3 regions of the Halomonas sp. M1 genome follow, and region 1 is predicted to be linked to each of the others. Evidence: predicted binding sites of a transcription regulator. Region 1 holds the regulator's gene; each other region holds the start of a gene.
The links. Region 1 encodes LexA, which represses DNA repair genes until DNA is damaged. Its sites were predicted from a motif close to TACTGTNTANNTANACAGTA; they were not measured.

Region 1 (5,993 bases):
GAGCCTAAGGCTGGCTATTAAGCTCCTCGGCGGAGGGCATTTCAGTCGCCATGATTTGTAAATGCACATCAGGCATGTGTTGGCAGTGGTTGGCTAGCCACTGAATAAGGCGTGGCTGAAGCGCTAAGCGTAAATCTGCCAGGGTGTCTGCTTCGATTTCCTCCAGTTGAGCATCAAGCCAATCGCTAAAGCTCTCCTCATCAAGAGGACTCGCGCTGCTAGCATCAAGCATTAAACGCCCTATACGCCACCAGCCTGTTTCGCTGGCGGTGACCGGCAATGCAAGAAACAAGCTACCACGCCGCGCCTTGGACGAAGATGCATCAAGCCCTGGGTGGGGAATAACGCTATTTTGATTAACGATGCAGGGTAGTTGCGGGTAACGCTGTTCGCAGCGCAAGCCCTGGTTGTCAAAGACGATCATATCGCCGTTAGTCGGCGCCAATGGGGCGCTAATGCCAAGAGAGGTGGCAACCGCTTGATGCGCCTCCTGATGGCGCGCCTCTCCGTGTACGGGCAGTAGTGATTTTGGCCTTACCCACTGGTAGAGCTTTTTCAGCTCTTCCTGGGCGGGGTGTCCGGTGGCATGTAGCTCTGGATGATTCATTTCATCGAAAAGAGTGACGCCAAGCTGGGAGAGGCGTTTTTTAAGCTGCTCAATAGGCCGCTCGTTTCCCGGTATCGCCTTGGCGGAAAAAATGACGCTATCGCCTGGCGCTAAATCCATAAAGGGATGCCGCCCTTGGGCTAAGCGTTGCAAGGCAGCGCGTGGCTCTCCTTGGCTGCCGGTGGCAATCACCACAACTTCATTAGGCGGCAAGTAGCCTAGGTCGTGAGGTGGTACGAGCGGTGGAAAATCGTCTAAGTACCCCAAGCCCTTAGCAACGCTTACCATGCGCTCCATGGAGCGCCCCATTAGGCTGACACGGCGTCCGCATCGCTGGGCTGCCAGGCCGATAGCCAATACCCGCGCTAAGTTACTGGCAAAGCATGAGACCACAACGCGTCCGGTGCACTTCTCCAAGGTTTTAACGAGTGCTCTGGCCACATCGCCTTCGCTACCTGAGTGGCCTGGCATTGGGGCATTGGTAGAGTCGCCCACCAGCAAATCAATTGGCGCTAAGGCCCGGAAGTTTGCTGCATTCACCGGCGTGCCAATTAACGGTTCGGGGTCAAGTTTCCAATCACCGCTATGCAGAATGCGATATTCTCCCGCCATCATCATAATGGCGCAGCTTTCCGGGATAGAGTGAGTAAGCAGCAAGTAGCGCAGCGTAAATGGTCCCTGCTGCATGGCATCGCCCGGCTCAATGACCTGTATAGCCGCGCTGCTTAGCTGATGCTCGGCAAATTTCAGCCGCAGCAGCCCAGCGGCAAGCGGGGTTGCATAAATCGGGCAGTTCCACTTCGGCCATAGCCACGCAACGGCGCCGATGTGATCTTCATGCCCATGGGTAATAAAGAGCGCCTGGGGCTTAATGCCTAAGGTATCCAGGGTGTCTGTGTTGGGTACTTGTAAGGGGGCATTGGGTAAATCTTGACGAATCATCATGCCGCAGTCGACGGCGATCCATTGATCGTCGTATCCATACAGCGTCAGATTCATTCCAATTTCACCGCACCCGCCCAGCGGAAGCAGGCGCAGTGGTGGGCGACGACGGGGACGAAGTAGAGCGCGTGTTGGATGCATTAGTCACGAAAAGCCTAAAAAGTAAGACCTTAACTATACGGGAAGGCAGGGGCGGCTAACAATCACCGTGGCTTCTCCCCGGTGCTTAGCCAGAGGGCTTCCGGTACACTAGGGAGACTGATGTGTTGCTTTTAACATCAGAAAACTAACCCTAAGCGTGCCATTGAAATAAGTTAAGTGTGCCGATCAAAACTGCCTATTAAAAAAAGCACCTATCAAAGCACCTGTTAAAAGTACCTATTAAGAGTAGCTATCTATGTCGCACTATTATCGTCTCGTTGTTTCTTGCCCTGACCAAGTGGGCATTGTGGCGCGTGTTTCCAGTTTTATTGCCGAGCAGGGGGGCTCAATTACTGAAGCAAGTCAGCATTCCGACCTTGAAACAGGCCGGTTTTTTATGCGCTATGAAATTTTAGCCGATTCACTAGGAATGTCGGCAGAGGCGCTGCGTAACGCTTTTGAACCCGTGGCAGAAGCGTTCAATATGCAGTGGTCGTTAATGGATACCCAAAAGCGGCGCCGCGTTGTATTAATGGTGTCGCGGGAGTCTCACTGCTTGGTGGACTTGCTATATCGCTGGCAGGCCGGTGAGCTAGACTGCGACATCGTGGGTGTGATTTCCAACCACGAAGATATGCGTTCGCTAACCGAGTGGTACGGCATTCCTTACCACCATGTGCCGGTTGACGCAGCAAATAAGCAGGCCTCGTTTGAGAAGGTGCAGGCACAAATTGATAGCGCCCGCGCTGATTGCGTCGTGTTAGCACGCTATATGCAAATCTTGCCCCCCGCGCTATGCGAGCGGTATGCCGGGCGCGTGATTAATATACATCACAGCTTTTTGCCCTCTTTTGCTGGCGCAAAACCGTATCACCAAGCTTACGAGCGAGGCGTGAAACTCATAGGGGCTACCTGTCACTATGTCACCGAAGAGCTGGATGCCGGACCTATTATCGAGCAGGATATCCATCGCGTTAGCCACTGTCATACACCCACCGATCTTGTGCGATTTGGCCGGGACGTTGAGAAAGCCGTATTGGCGCGAGGGTTACGTTGGCACCTTGAAGACCGCGTGCTAATCCACGGAAATAAAACGGTTGTGTTCAGTTAACTGTTGTTAGGGGCTGCCATGTCATTTGCACAAAGTGTTCTTGCACCCTGGGCGCTGGTGCTTACCTGGTTAATAGCGTTTGGTGTATTGGCTTGGGTGGCATGGCAGCGCCCGTGGCAAGTTCTGATTAGTGATGTAGCGCTTCAGCATCGCTGGTTGGCAGCTACGCTAGCGGTCATGCTGATGTGGCAGTTGCGTGCCCAAGCGGTGGACTGGCTTACGCTACATCTTGTTTTTACCGTGCTAATGACCTTGGTATTTAGGATCCCCCTGGCGCTTCTAAGTAACGCAATGATTAATATAGCGATGGTGGTGATAGGACGTAATGACTGGGTGCTTTGGGGAGCTAACGTTTTGGTAACGGGAATCGTGCCCGCGTTTATCATTGGCGTGGTTTGGCGTCTGGTTGACCGACGGTTGCCCGATAACTTGATGGTATTTATGTTTGCCTGTGGTTTTTTCGGGGCAGCCTTAGCTACGTTGGGCGCTGGATTGACCGCCGTACTGCTGATTGTAGCGGCAGGGACCGATCCTGAGGCTGTTTATCTTGCTCAGGAGTATGCTCGGTTTCTGCCGCTTTTAATGCCCTCTGAAGCGTTTCTAACGGGCATGCTGTTAAGCATCTTATTGGTCTACCACCCTAGCTGGGTGGCCACGTTCAATGACCACCGCTATATCGATTCTCAATAAGCGCGCCAGTGGTGGTAGGGTGATAGGCGGCTATTAGCCTAATGCCTGGCCATTGCCACCCCGTATAACCCCAACGCCGACACCTTCAATGTCCAGTTGCTGAGTGCGTAGGTCAATTTCAATGGGTGCGAAGTCGGCGTTCTCAGCCACTAGAGTCACCTGGTGACCTTGGCGCCTAAAGCGTTTAACGGTGACTTCATCTTCCAAGCGAGCAACGACAATTTGCCCATCGCGAACTCGGTCAGTGCGATGCACTGCCAATAAATCGCCTTCAAGGATACCCACGTCTTTCATCGATAACCCACGCACTCGCAGCAGGTAGTCCGCTTTTGGCGTGAAATACTCTGCGGGGAGTGGGCAGTAGCGGTCAATGTGCTCGGCTGCCAGGATGGGGCTGCCAGCTGCGACCTCTCCAATGACCGGTAGCCCAATGAACTGGGTGTCCACATGGGGGGTAGAGGGGGTTGCTGAAGCAGCCTCAGTCAGTTCTGAAGCATCCTGGTTAGGCAGGCGGATGCCCCGTGATGTATTGCGGATAATCCGAATGGCCCCTTTGCGCTCTAGCGCGCGAAGATGCTCTTCTGCCGCGTTGGGGGAGCGGAATCCCAGTGCTTTGGCAATTTCAGCGCGTGTCGGGGGGTAGCCGAATTCACCCATTGTTTTAACGATAAAATCAAATACGTGCTGCTGACGTGCTGTGAGTGGACGCGACATACCAAACTCCAAAAAATGAAAAGACAGTAGCTACATGTCGGCTAATCAGTATGTGTTTAAGTATACAGTATGTTCCTCTGTCCAGTACATGGCTGGCCTGTATCTTGATGTAGGGCTTGCTGATGTAGGTGCTAAACGGCACGAGCGTTTGAATTGTTTAGAAAAATAGTGACAGGTAGCTGGCAGTTGTCTTGATATAAAGGATTGAGACTAGCGAATTAATGGCATAGTATTTTGCGATGTTTTAAACACCTGTTTTCTGGAGGGCGCGATGGCGCAGTCTGATACGGTAACGCGTATTTTAGATACCGCAGAGGTGCTATTTGCAGAGCGCGGTTTTGCCGAAACCTCGCTGCGCAATATCACAAGCAAGGCGCGGGTTAACCTAGCGGCGGTCAACTACCACTTTGGCTCTAAAAAAGCGCTTATCCAAGCCGTTTTTGCACGCTATTTGGAGCCTTTTTCACAGCGTTTTCATACCGCGCTGGATGAGCTGGAGGCACGCTATGAAAGCGAGCCTATACCCTTGGAAGTATTGCTTGAAACCATGGCGTCAACGGTGCTGGCAGTGCCTGCAGAGCGCAATAGCCTAAAGGTATTCATGCGTTTGCTAGGCTTAGCCTATAGCCAAGCTCAGGGGCATCTGCGCCGCTATATCCAGCAGGAGTATGGTGATGTATTTACCCGCTTCACTGAACTGGTACGCCAAGCAACCCCTGACTTGCCGGACGCAGAGCGCTTTTGGCGGCTACACTTCATGTTAGGTACAGTGATCTTTACCTTATCGGGTCTTGACGCGCTGCGCGATATCGCCGCGAAAGACTACAACGAGCAAGTCACTGTTAGAGACCTAGTAAGACGTTTACGCCCAGTGGTAGTGGCTGCGATGCATGCACCGTTACCCCCTGTGCTAGAAGAAGGACACTATGAGAACGCCCACATTAGCTGAGCTACCGCCTTTAGACGATAACTGGCTAGAGATAGACACGCAGAAGCAGCAGCTGCGCTGTTGGCAGGGGCGAGTGCTGAGCCATGAGTGCTCGGTTTCTACAGGGGAGGCGGGCGTTGGTCAGCAGGAGGGTAGTGGCCGAACGCCCCAAGGCTGGCACTACGTGCGCGCAGCGATTGGGGATGGCTTGCCAGAAAACGCAGTGTTTCGCGGTCGCCGATGGACCCGTGAAGTGTACTCTGCCGAGCTAGCAGCAACCTACTCCTCACGTGATTGGATATTGACACGCATTCTTTGGCTGTGTGGTTTGGAGACGGGTAAAAATCGCGGCGGGCATGTAGATTCACAGCGGCGCTATATCTATTTGCACGGTACGCCGCCGGACCAACCTATGGGTGTGCCGGCCTCCCATGGCTGTATTCGGTTGCGCAATCACGATTTATTGGCGGTGTTTCGGTTTGCACGACCCGGTACGTCGGTTTGGCTTCATGGGGGCGATGCTTACGTTCCTGCCTCTGATAATTTTGACACGCCACATTGATCGTCTAGAATTGGCGCCCCTCCTTGTTGGATCCATCACAATGACTCAACCCCTAGGCCCGGTTATGCTCGACCTTGAAGGGCCGCGATTGACCAAAGCTGAAAAGCAGCTATTGCGGGAGCCTGCGGTTGGCGGGGTCATCCTGTTTGCGCGTAACGTAGAGGATGCCTATCAAACGCGCCAGCTGTGTAGCGAAGTCCGGCGGGTGCGCGGTGATCTGCTGTTAGCCATCGACCAAGAAGGTGGGCGTGTCCAGCGTATTAAGCAGGGCGTCACCAGGTTGCCCCCTATGGCGCGC
Region 2 (5,993 bases), 950 kb from region 1:
TTCCTCCATTTCCATGGTTGAGGCCACGGTGTCTTGGCTGTGTGATAACAAAGGCATGAGCCGTAAGTCGGCGTCCTGGGCGACGGGCATTGTGCTGTGGTTGATCAGCACATTGGCCATGCTGTCGTTTAATGTGGGTGCTGACTGGACCCTGGCCGGTAGAACGTTCTTTGATTGGCTGGATTACTTAACATCGCGTTGGATGATGCCATTGGGTGGCTTAGGCATGGTACTGCTGGCGGGCTTTGTGCTGAAAAGTGAGACCTTCCGCGATGAGCTGGGCCTAGCACCACTGCCCTACGCAATATGGCTTACCATGGTGCGCTACGTAAGCCCGTTGGGCATTTTAGTGATTTTTGTGGATGCCTTGGGCATTTACCACGTGTCGTTTACTGCCCACTGGCCGTGGCTGCTGGCTATTTTGGTGGTAATGGCTGCCCTGGGGGAAACGTTAAGCCCGCGTTTGCGTCACGCGTTAAAACCCGCCTAAGACGTTAGAGCTTTTGACCAGATAGTAAGCGCCGCTGCAGGGAGGCCACTTTTTCCTTTTGCAGCGGCGTTTGGCAGGTGGCAAAGACGTCGTTTAAGAAGTGTTTGCGTGAACCGCGATAGCTGCCGCTAAGCAGAGTCGCTTGGGTAAGCGTATCAAGTAGCGTTTGGCGGTTGGGGTCGGTCAGCTGCGCATAGTCGTGTAGTGCGGTTGGCCAATCAACCTCAAGGGCAGTGGGCTTATCCGGTAGGCTATCCAGCAAGCGAGCCAATAACAGGACTAAGTTGGGATGCGGGTGCTGGTTACGCATCATGAGCTCTCCCACGCCTTGGGCGACTAAGTAGCGCGTATGCGCATCGCTGTTCGCCAGTGTTTCCATGATGTGCTGAACCAGTTCAGGGCCACGGGCCTGTAAGTAGGCTTCTTGCGTAATGCGCGCAGCAATCCAGGCGTTCCATACTGCGTATAGCGGCCCGGTGAGCACGGGTAGAAAACCGCGCAACGTGAGGCGGCCGAGCAAGCGACGCAACACTAAACGCAGAATAAAACTGCTTAAGCTAATTTTTAAGCGATACAGCAAGGCTTTAAAAGTGAGCTTCCAGCCATGTAGGTAGGCGTGGGGATCAACGCCATAGATTAAGCTGCCTGGGCTTGGATACTCCAATGCAACCCGTGAAACGCCATGAACTGTCAACTGTATTTCAGGGGATAATGGCTCGCCTTGGCCGTAGCGCAGGCCTGCCAAACGGCTAATTTTTGACACGCCGCGCAGCGCATTCCAGTATAAAAAGCCAATCTCTAACACGGTAATAAAGCCTGCGAAGGCCATATACCCAGCCCAGTAGGGGAGCTGCTCTTTGAGGCTCATGGCTTCCCAGTCGTCGGCGAAGCCCCGCATCCACCACTCGGCACCGCCGATCAGTGAGCCGGAGATAATGCCCGCCACGGCAGCCCAAGCAATGATCCAGCGTCTTGCCTGCTTTAGTGTTTGGGGGTTAGGTGCCTCAAACGCAGGGTGGCGGCGAAAATAGTGCCTGATATAGCGACTCGCCCAACGCTGAGGCAGGTCGGGATCGGGGGCATACTCTGTATCAGGACGGGTAAGAGACATAACGGCAAGATTTTCCACGCATTGAACGTCAAGCGTAGCGGTTACGGGCGAGAAGTAAACGCCTGGATAGCGCCGGGGTGCGTGCCAGCCTCCATTAGTTCATCCCACCGAGTTGTATAACGCCGTGAGCGATGCGCGCAGCGTAGCTGCCATGGCGCTTGGGCATCCGTCATGCCAAAACGTATCGTGCCTTGGCCCATCCGCTGATTAATAGCATCTACCGTCCCCATCAAATGTGGATGCGTTTGTAACGTTGGTTGGAGTAACGAAAGCTGATGCGCCTGGGCATCGACTAAGTCCAGCAACATGACACCCGCTTTTATAAAGTGATGCCCAGGGCGGTATATCTGCATTAGCCCTTCACGTACGGCCTGGAGAATAAGCCGCGTATCGTCGCTGGGGATAGGCAGCGAGATCATCGCCCTGGGGTAGTACTGCGGCTGGTCTTTGCGGTGACGGTTGGTACTTAAAAAGAGCATTACAGCGCGGGCCAAGCTATGTTGTTGGCGCAGTTTTTCGGCGCTACGCTGGGCGTGGCGCCGCAGTGCTGCGTGTAGCTCTGCTTGATCGCCGGTTGCCTTGCCAAAGGAGCGGGAGGTCATAATCCGCTGGCGTGGCTGCTCCACGGCGTTCATTTCCAGGCAGGGTGTGCCGCGCAGCTCTAACGCCGTGCGAGCCAGCACCACGGAAAAGCGCTTGCGCAGCGCCTTGGTATCACTCTCCCGCAGCTCCCACGCTGTACGTATGCCGTAAATGGCGAGCTGCTCGGCCAGCCGCCTGCCTACGCCCCATACAGCGCTGACCGGCAGCTGTTTAAGTAGCGCCGTGGTGGTGTTGCTATGTGCGTTAAGCAAGCAGACGCCCTGGTAGTGTGGCTGTTTTTTAGCCACATGGTTGGCGAGCTTTGCCAGTGTATGGGTGGGGGCAAGCCCTACGCATACCGGTAGCCCAAGATGGCGGCGAATGCGTCGGCGTAGCGCTTCACCTATGGCTTGGCACTGCGGCTCGCTCAATCCGTCTAAATAGATAAACATTTCATCAATGGAGTAGGGCGCCATGTCTGGGCAGGCGTCCTCCAGCAGCTGGGCAAGCCGCGCTGACATATCGCCGTATAGCTCGTAATTGGATGACAATAGATAAATCTCACCCCGGCGCCGTAACCCTTCCAACTGGAAAGATGGAGTGCCCATAGGGATCTCCATCGCCTTCATTTCAGCCGAGCGGGCAATAACACAGCCATCGTTATTGGACATCACACCCACGGCTTTGCCTTCAAGCGATGGGGCAAATATCCGCTCACAGCTGACATAAAAGTTGTTGGCATCGACGAGGCCGATCATGGCAAATACTCATGAACCACCGCACGTACCACCCCCCATAGTTGGCACTCTGTGCCCTTTAAGGGCAGCGGCGGGTAGTGGGGATGGGCCGAGCAGAGGTGTGGTGTACCGCCATGCAGCGCGTAGCGCTTAATCAGTACTTCTTCGTTAAACATGGCCACCAGTATATGGCCAAGGCGCGGCTGTACGCTGCGATCCACTACCAGCAGATCGCCGTCGAAGATACCCCAGCCCTCCATGCTGTCGCCTCTGGCGGTAAGGTAAAACGTCTGGGTAGGGTTTTTGATTAGCCGAACGTTGAGATCCAGCGTGCGCTGTTCATAATCCTGGGCGGGGGAAGGAAAGCCGCTAAAACCGGCGCGACCATGTAATGGAGGAAAGGGCAGCGGCTGAGACGTTAACGGCTGGGCTGTCGCAACAGTGGTGGGTTGAGACGGCATCGTCAGCATCCTCATGAATAAATAGTGTGTTTATATACAGTTGTTGTAGGCAGTATTTATTCATGAGTAAAAAAATGCAAGCGCCTAACTTAGCCAGCCAGGGTTAGCGGGCTAGCCAAAGGCCCACCACTAAGGCGCTGACGATGGTAATCAAGAACACTAAATTGCGGGCACGGGTGTCACGGCGGGGTTTCATAGCAAACTCCAAAGTAGTAGGGGGCGTCAAAAGCGGCAGAAGCCTTGCGCTGAGCATGGTAACGTCTACGCCGAATAGCGTCATCTGACGAACTACACATCACCTGCTTACCCCCACAAACACGTAGGGCTTTCGCTTAGAGATACTGTTTATGACTACCCCCACTTTTTCTACGGCAACAGGCAGTGCCGCGCAGCCACTTTCGTTAGCCCATGGGCGGCTAGCAGCCCTGAGCTGGGGGCGTGCCAATGCGCCTACTTGGCTTGCCCTACATGGCTGGCTAGATAACGCGGCAAGCTTTACGCGCCTAGCACCGCGCTTAGTGGAAGCGCTGGATATTCGTATTGTGGCTATCGATTTTCGTGGCCACGGCCACTCTGCGCATTCGCCAGCAGGTAGTGACTACGCGCTGTGGGACTATAGCCACGATGTGCTAGATGTTATGGATGCCCTAAACATTGAGCAGGCTGTGCTGCTTGCTCACTCCATGGGGGCGGCGGTGGCCTGTTTACTCGCCTCAGCGCTACCCGAGCGGGTTGAGCGGTTGGTCTTGCTGGATGGGCTAGGCGCACTAAATACTGAAGCCGAAGAGACGGCCAGTCAGTTGCGTAAAGGGTTGTTGGCCTATCGCCGCCCGCTTTCCCGCGCGCCCCGCTATCCTGATATTGAGAGCGCAGTTGCCGCACGAGTAGCCGGTGGGGTAACCCCGCTAGACACGATGACCGCCACTCCGCTGGTAGAGCGTAACACCCAGGCGACGTCAGACGGGCATGTGCAGATGCGCACCGATTCTCGCCTGCTAAAGCCTTCGCTGGTGCGCTTTACCCCCCAGCAAGTATTGGCATTACTGGCGGAGATACAAGCGCCGGTGCTATTGATAGAAGGAGCGCGCGGTATTTTAGGCGAGCGTGCCTGGGCGGAAAAGGCCCGCCAAGCGGTGCCTCATTTAACCCGCCAGGTACTTGCGGGTGGCCACCACTTACACCTTGAACCTAAAGCCGTTGATCAAGTAGCCAGTGTGGTGGTCCAACACTGTCATAAAGAAACGACGGGGCAGCCGTAGGACGAACGACATGAATAAACTAACGCGCGTCGCGGGTAGTCAAGTGAGTGCTAGCAGCGCCAACGGTATTGAGCGTACCGGCAATAAAGTGGCACTGGTGTTGGGTAGCGGTGGCGCAAGGGGCTATGCCCATATCGGTGTTATTGAAGCGCTTGAGGCGCGCGGCTTTGAAATAATTTCTATTGCAGGATGCTCCATGGGCGCCCTTATTGGCGGTGTTTACGCATCAGGGAAGCTGCCCGAGTACCGGGAGTGGGTGTGTAACCTGGATTACCTGGATGTGCTGAAGCTCGTCGATGTCACCTGGAGCCCGATGGGGGCCATGCGAGCAAATAAAGTGATGAGCAAGTTGGAATCCCTGGTCGGCGATACGCTGATCGAAGATCTGCCGATACCTGTCACCACCGTAGCGACCGATTTAGTGCGCCAGCGCGAGGTGTGGTTTCAGAATGGCCCGCTGTTAAGAGCGATTCGAGCCTCTATCGCGGTGCCGGGCGTTATTACGCCGGTACATATCGGTGACCAAGTGTTGGTGGATGGCGGCTTACTGAACCCGCTGCCGATGATGCCGATTCTCGCTGCTCACGAAGCGGACTTTGTGGTGGCCGTCAACGTCACCGCCCACAGCCCCCAACCAATCTCATTAGAAGAGTTGTTACCGGGCGAAGAGGACAGCGACACCCGCACTGACTTAGAGCGCGACCGGGATGCCAATATTGGTGGGTGGATGGATGATGTGCGTGCCACTACGCGGCGGCTATGGGATGGACTAAGCATCAACAACGGCGAAGAGAGCGACGTTGATGAAACGGTTGATCTGCGTGGTAGGCGTGAGTGGGGCAAACTGGATATGATTTTAGAGTCGTTTGATATTACGCAAGCGGCGCTGGCAAAGTATAAAATTGCGGGTTACCCGCCGGATGTGCTGATCGAAATTCCCAAGACGGTTTGCAGTACCTATGAGTTCCACCGCGCCAACGATTTGATTCGCCTGGGGCGCCACTTGGCGAATCAAGCGTTGGAGCGCAGGATGCCCGGCATTGCCTCAGACGCAACGCAGTAAGCTACTGGCCACGTTTACGCAGCAGAATATAGACGGCCCCGGTGCCACCATCGACATCAGTGGCGGAGCAAAAAGCCAGCACGCCGGGCCATTCACGCAGCCACGTATTGGTATGGCTTTTGAGGACTGGGAAGTCCGAGGTTGAACCCCAGGCCTTGCCGTGAACCACCAACACGCAGCGCAGCCCCTGGGCGGCAGAGTCCCTTAGAAAACTTTCAAGCTCAATGCGGGCCTCTTCCAGGGTATAGCCGTGCAGGTCTAGTCCTGCTTGCCAAACGGTTTGGCCACGC
Region 3 (5,993 bases), 200 kb from region 1:
TATGGCCGCCCTAACCGGCTTCCTCTCCTCTATGGGGTCTACCAATGCGGTGCTACTGGGGATTTTACTGGGTGCCATGATGTGCTTTGACCTAGGTGGCCCAGTGAACAAAGCGGCCTACACCTTTGGCGTGGGCCTGCTCGCATCACAAACCTATGCGCCCATGGCAGCCATTATGGCAGCGGGCATGGTACCAGCCATTGGCATGGGCATTGCCAGCTTTGTCGCCCGCCACAAGTTTTCTGCCCCAGAGCAGGAAGCAGGCAAAGCCTCGTTTGTGCTTGGCCTGTGCTTTATCAGTGAAGGGGCGATTCCCTTTGCAGCGAAAGACCCGCTACGCGTGATTCCTGCGTGTATTGCTGGGGGTGCCGTGACCGGCGCGCTCTCTATGCTGATTGGTGCCCAGCTCATGGCACCTCATGGCGGCATCTTTGTGCTACTGATCCCGAATGCCATTACGCCTGTGCTGCTCTATCTTGGCGCGATCATTGTGGGCTCTTTGATCACCGGCTTAGGCTATGCCTTTATCAAACGCGGTGCCGCGCAGGTCGCTGTCGCTAGTTAACGATTGCAGACTGGCATTGCCAAGGGCGGGCCTGAACCCGCCTTTTTTGCCGACATGCCGCTCATACCGCTCACACCGCACAACAACTTGTTTTATTACCTACTTTAAGCCAATTAAGCCCATATTTGGCTTTCATATCACGCAATATGTAGTATTTTTACATAAATAAAAGCGACGAAAGGGGCAGCCCCCTCACCCTCGTCAGTGATAACGATGTAAAAACAATAGGATCGCCCGTTATGTTTCAACTCACTCGCAGTGTCACTTGGCAGGCTCTTGAGCGCCTGCGCGACAAAACGACTCAAGACCGTATCCGAGATTATTTCACCAACGACCCACAGCGCTTTGAAAAAATGAGCCTGCGCGTCGGCGGCCTGTTTCTCGATTACTCAAAGCACCACGTTTCTGACGAGGTGCTCGCTAAGCTGATTGAGCTAGCTGACCACTCTGCACTGGTACAGCGACGTGCCCAGATGTTCTCGGGGGACATTATTAACGTCACCGAAAACCGTCCCGTACTTCACACGGCTCTTCGCCATTTAGGCGATGAGCCCGTGTATGTGGATGGCGAAGACGTGATGCCCGAAATTACCCGCACCCGCGAGCAGATCAAAGTGTTCTCCGAAGCGGTGCGTAACGGCGAGTGGAAAGGCTATGACGGCCAGCGCATTAAAGACGTAGTGAATATCGGTATTGGCGGCTCTGATCTAGGCCCCAATATGGCGGTCCGTGCCCTGTTGAAATACCGCCACCCGGAGCTGCACTTCCACTTTGTTTCCAACGTGGACGGCACTCATATTCAGAAGGTGCTATCACGACTCAATCCCGCCACCACGCTCTTTATTGTTTCTACTAAGACCTTCTCCACCCAGGAAACCCTGCTAAACGCCAAGACCGCACGGCGCTGGTTCCTGGAAAACGCCGGAGAAGACGCCGACGTCGGCGCGCACTTTATTGCCGCCTCCACCAACCGCAAAGCGGCGATGGAGTTCGGCATTCGTGAAGAGAACGTGTTCGAGTTCTGGGCCTGGGTAGGCGGCCGCTACTCCATGTGGTCATCCATCGGCTTGCCCATTGCGCTCTCTATTGGCTTTGAAGGCTTTATTGAGCTGCTGGAAGGCGCTCACGAGATGGACCGGCACTTTATCGAAGCGCCGTTCGCCCAGAACATGCCGGTACTGATGGCGCTGATTGGCATTTGGTACATCAACTTTATCGGCTCAGAAACTCAGGCCATCGTGCCCTACGACCAGGCGCTGAACCAATTGCCCTCTTTCCTGCAGCAGTTGGATATGGAGTCTAACGGCAAGTCGGTGGATATTTTCGGTCATCCGGTCAATTACAAAACCGGCCCGATTGTGTGGGGCCAAACCGGCTCCAACGGCCAGCACGCGTTCTTCCAGCTGCTACACCAGGGCACCCGCTATGTGCCCATCGACTTTATCGCCTCGCTCAAGCCGGAACCCGGCGTGGAAGACCACCACTTCGCGCTGCTCACCAATATGCTGGCGCAAGCCAACGCCTTTATGGAAGGCAGCCAAGGCGACAGCAAAGAGCTCAGCCAGCTCGACCCCTATAGCTGCCCAGGCAACCGCCCTTCCAGCACGCTGCTACTCGACGAGCTAACGCCGAAAAACCTCGGCGCGCTGATTGCGCTCTACGAACACAAGGTGTTCGTCCAGGGCGTGATTTGGAACATCAATTCGTTCGACCAATGGGGCGTGCAGCTGGGCAAGCGCATCGCCGGAGAGATCAGCGAGCGCATCGACGCCAACGCCGCCGACTTCGATGCTTCTACCCAGGGGCTGCTAGAATTAGTCCGCGCCCACTTCCCGGGTACCACACACCGAGCAGAACCAGAGGCCGGTGACAAAAAGCCCGCCCGCAAGAAGCGTTAAATTCATGGATAGGTAAGTAAAGCGCCTCGGCAAACTGCCCAGGCGCTTCTGCAATCGCTCTTATCACATTGTACGAGGTGAACGTCATGCATCATCTTCACCAAGCTATCCAACGCTGCCCGCGAGTAGCGGTATACGGCACGTTAAAGCACGGCCATCGCAATCATCATTGGTTAAACGGCGCTGAAATGCTGGGCCAAGACCATTTAACAGAGATCACGCTTTACGACCTTGGCCCCTACCCAGGTGCCCAGCTTACGCCATCCACAGGCGTTGTGGTGGAGGTGTATGCCATTAACGCTGATCAGCTAGCGCGGCTCGATGAGCTAGAAGATTACCTGCATCACTCTCCCGCAAAAGGGATGTACGACCGGACGGTGTTAACAACACAGTATGGCGATGCATGGTGCTATATCTACAACCCAACGGTTGATGCAACGTCGTTGATCAAGAGCGGAAAGTGGTAAAACAGTTTAAAGAAGGGCCAGCGCCTCTTGCGTACTCACAACCTCCGCATACCCCCCGTCTAAATTCGCCAGCGACATCGCATGCACCTCGTCGGCAGTGCGATAGGTGCCGGCGTAATCTCGCTTTGCAAACGTGAAAGTGGCTGTACTGACCGCTTGGTTGCGGTGCTGCGAAAACCTCATATACTGTATTTATGAACATATATGTTGATACTACGTACGAGGTGGCAGATGACATCACTGGATCCCTCTCGCGCGACCGTGCATAAAGGGCGCGGTGCAACCTACGACCCGCACAACCGCTTTGCCCCTACCCGCAGCGTGGCAGAGGATGACGGCTGGTGGCAGGAAGAAGCCTCTAGCTCGCTGGCAACAGAAGTACGCGAGGAAGCCAGCAAAAGCGCGCTCTCTTGGAACAACTCGCCGGATTTACCTTTTGACCGTTCGCTTAATCCTTACCGTGGTTGTGAACATGGCTGTGTCTACTGCTATGCGCGCCCCTCCCACGCTTATTGGGATTTGTCGCCAGGGCTAGATTTTGAAACCAAATTGATCGCCCGCAGCGGGCTGGTGGAACACTTAAAAGAGGAGCTTTGCCACCCTCACTACGTTTGCCGCCCGATAAACCTATCCGGCAATACCGACTGTTACCAGCCGCTAGAAGCCACCTACCAAACCACCCGCCGTTTGCTGGAATTACTGCTGGCTTGCCGCCACCCAGTCACGCTTGTGACAAAAAGCACACTGGTGCTGCGGGATTTGGATCTCTTGGCAGAAATGGCCGAGCATCGCTTAGTGCGGGTATTTGTCAGTTTAACCAGCCTGGATGCCAACCTTAAACGCACGTTAGAACCCCGCGCGGCATCGCCTCAGGCGCGTTTGAAGGTGATCCGAGAACTAAACACGGCGGGCATACCGGTGGGCACACTGGTGTCACCGATTATTCCGGGGCTTACCGACCACGAAATTGAACGCCTCTTGGAAGCCGCCAGCCGTGCCGGGGCACGCACCGCCACGTGGATGCTGCTGCGACTCCCCAATGAAGTCGCCCCCCTATTTGAAGCTTGGCTGGAAGCCCACTACCCCGAGCGAGCGGCTAAAGTGATGAGCCTCATTCGCCAGTGCCGAGGCGGGCAAAACTATGACGCACAATTTGGTAAGCGCTTTCGCGGTGAAGGGGTATTTGCCGACTTGATCGCCCAGCGCTTTAGCCGCGCAAGTCGCCAGTGGAACATGCAAAACCGCACCGAACAGGGCTTAAATACTCGGGATTTTTGCCCACCACGGGCACAGGGGGATTTATTCATTTAAGCTAGACAGCACACTGATTAGTTGCCGCCAAGGAAACCGAATGCCCCCGCTCAGCAAAACCAAGTCGAGTTTTTACCGCCGTTTATATGTGGCACATTTAATTGCGCAAGGTGTCGCGAACGTGCCCGCCCTTATTGAAGCCACCGGCATGCCAAGGCGTACCGCGCAAGATACCATCACCTCCCTGGCAGAACTGGATATCGAGTGTGTGTTCGAGAAAGGCGAAGGCGAACGGCATAATATTGGCCACTACACCATAAAACACTGGGGCGCCATTGACTCGCATTGGGTAGCCGTTAATGCGGAGCGTTTGGGGCAAGCGCTGGGCTATCGTTAACCTCGTCAGTTTCCGCCCACGCTAGCCTTGCCGCATTGAGTGTAACGCTAAGCGAGCTGGCTGCCATGGCCAGCACGGCCACCAACGGTGGTATCGCCATCACCACCACTAACCCCAGGGCTAAAGTGTTGTAAAGCGCTGAAAACGCAAGATTTTGCACCATTGCCCGACGTGTACGCTTGGCAATGCTTAGTAGCCGCACCACGCCACCCACCCCTGGCGTTAGCAACTGCGCAGCGGCCCCCTCCCGAGCAGCCTCGCTTGCCTGCATAGGGGCAACACCAACTCCTGCGGCAGCCAAACTGAGTGTATCGTTAACACCATCTCCCACGTAGAGCGTGGGGGATGGTAGCGCAGTTAGGAGCTTTGCTTTAGCTTCCGGTGAGCGCTGCGCGTAGCACGCTTCTTTGGGTAGCCCTACCTGCTGACCCAGCCAAGTCACGGGACCCTGGCGGTCACCGCTGATCATCGCCAGCCCATAACCTGAAGTTTGTAACTGCTGTATGGTTGCTTGGGCATCAGATACCGGCTGATCAGCTAGGTATAGCGTGGCAAGCCAGCCTTGACTGTCAGCCACTACCACTTGAGAGGCAAAGTCGTAAGTGGGGTCTTGGGCGCATTCAGGCAAGTCTTGGCCTTGCTGTTCAAGTTGAGCCCCTACCAAAGCGGCGCTGCCTAAAGACCACTGCTCACCGTTAGTAAACGTCATTCGCTGACCTTTACCAGGGTACTCTTCTAGCTGCTCTAACTGCGCAACCTTATCGTTTGCATAGTTTTCAGGGTTAGTTGCCCAACGCAGCAGGCCGTAAGCGAGTGGATGCTCACTTTGCCTAACGGCGGAACATAACATCTGCTGAAAGTCGGCTTGGTCTTTGGGGTGACGCAGGACAGCATGCAGCACGCTATGCTGACCACGGGTGAGCGTGCCGGTTTTATCAAAAGCGATGGCACGCACGTTAGCGAGAATTTCCAGTGCAGCGGGGTCGCGTAGGGCAACACCTTGCTGCATCGCTTGGCCGCTGCCTGCTAGGCTTGCCAGCGGCACCGCAAGGCCTACCGCGCAGGGACAGGCCACCACTAATACAGAAAGCGCACGCACGGTGGCCTCTTCCCACCCCACCCCAAATAGCAACGCAGCAGGCAGCGTCAAAACCCCAAGCACGAGCGCTGCAGGGCTCAACCATGCGGCAAACCGTTCAGCTAAGGTTTGTAGTTCGCCCTTTTGGGCCTGAAAACGGCGCATTTGTTCGCACAGCTTATCCACCCGCCGCTGCCCAACCGGCGCCGTGACCCGAAGCCTAAGGGGAGCTTCCCCACCTAAGTAACGGCAGCCCGCATACACCTGCTGCCCCTTAGCAAAGAAGCGCGGCACACTTTCGCCGGAGAGTGTCGCCGTATCTATCCAGCCAGATGTT

Region 2: P8S54_RS05470 (S24 family peptidase) is a predicted target of LexA. The motif match lies at 3,404-3,423, and genes of this name have one in related genera.
Region 3: P8S54_RS00330 (PA0069 family radical SAM protein) is a predicted target of LexA. The motif match lies at 3,115-3,134, and genes of this name have one in related genera.

Annotation. Positions count from the first base shown of each region.
Region 1 covers NZ_CP121119.1:266,045-272,037, forward strand. Annotated here, with positions in the region: gene moaE (molybdopterin synthase catalytic subunit MoaE) at 1-21, shown strand, start outside; gene P8S54_RS01210 (ribonuclease J) at 5-1,606, opposite strand; gene purU (formyltetrahydrofolate deformylase) at 1,947-2,801, shown strand; gene P8S54_RS01220 (energy-coupling factor ABC transporter permease) at 2,820-3,491, shown strand; gene lexA (transcriptional repressor LexA) at 3,525-4,205, opposite strand; gene P8S54_RS01230 (TetR/AcrR family transcriptional regulator) at 4,477-5,154, shown strand; gene P8S54_RS01235 (L,D-transpeptidase) at 5,132-5,695, shown strand; gene nagZ (beta-N-acetylhexosaminidase) at 5,736-5,993, shown strand, end outside.
Region 2 covers NZ_CP121119.1:1,219,845-1,225,837, reverse strand. Annotated here, with positions in the region: gene P8S54_RS05485 (sodium-dependent transporter) at 1-490, shown strand, start outside; gene P8S54_RS05480 (hypothetical protein) at 495-1,601, opposite strand; gene P8S54_RS05475 (Y-family DNA polymerase) at 1,643-2,941, opposite strand; gene P8S54_RS05470 (S24 family peptidase) at 2,938-3,381, opposite strand; gene P8S54_RS05465 (alpha/beta hydrolase) at 3,729-4,640, shown strand; gene P8S54_RS05460 (patatin-like phospholipase family protein) at 4,651-5,703, shown strand; gene P8S54_RS05455 (Smr/MutS family protein) at 5,705-5,993, opposite strand, start outside.
Region 3 covers NZ_CP121119.1:68,096-74,088, reverse strand. Annotated here, with positions in the region: gene P8S54_RS00345 (PTS fructose-like transporter subunit IIB) at 1-565, shown strand, start outside; gene pgi (glucose-6-phosphate isomerase) at 805-2,463, shown strand; gene P8S54_RS00335 (gamma-glutamylcyclotransferase family protein) at 2,550-2,930, shown strand; gene P8S54_RS00330 (PA0069 family radical SAM protein) at 3,162-4,241, shown strand; gene P8S54_RS00325 (winged helix-turn-helix domain-containing protein) at 4,282-4,578, shown strand; gene P8S54_RS00320 (cation-translocating P-type ATPase) at 4,538-5,993, opposite strand, start outside.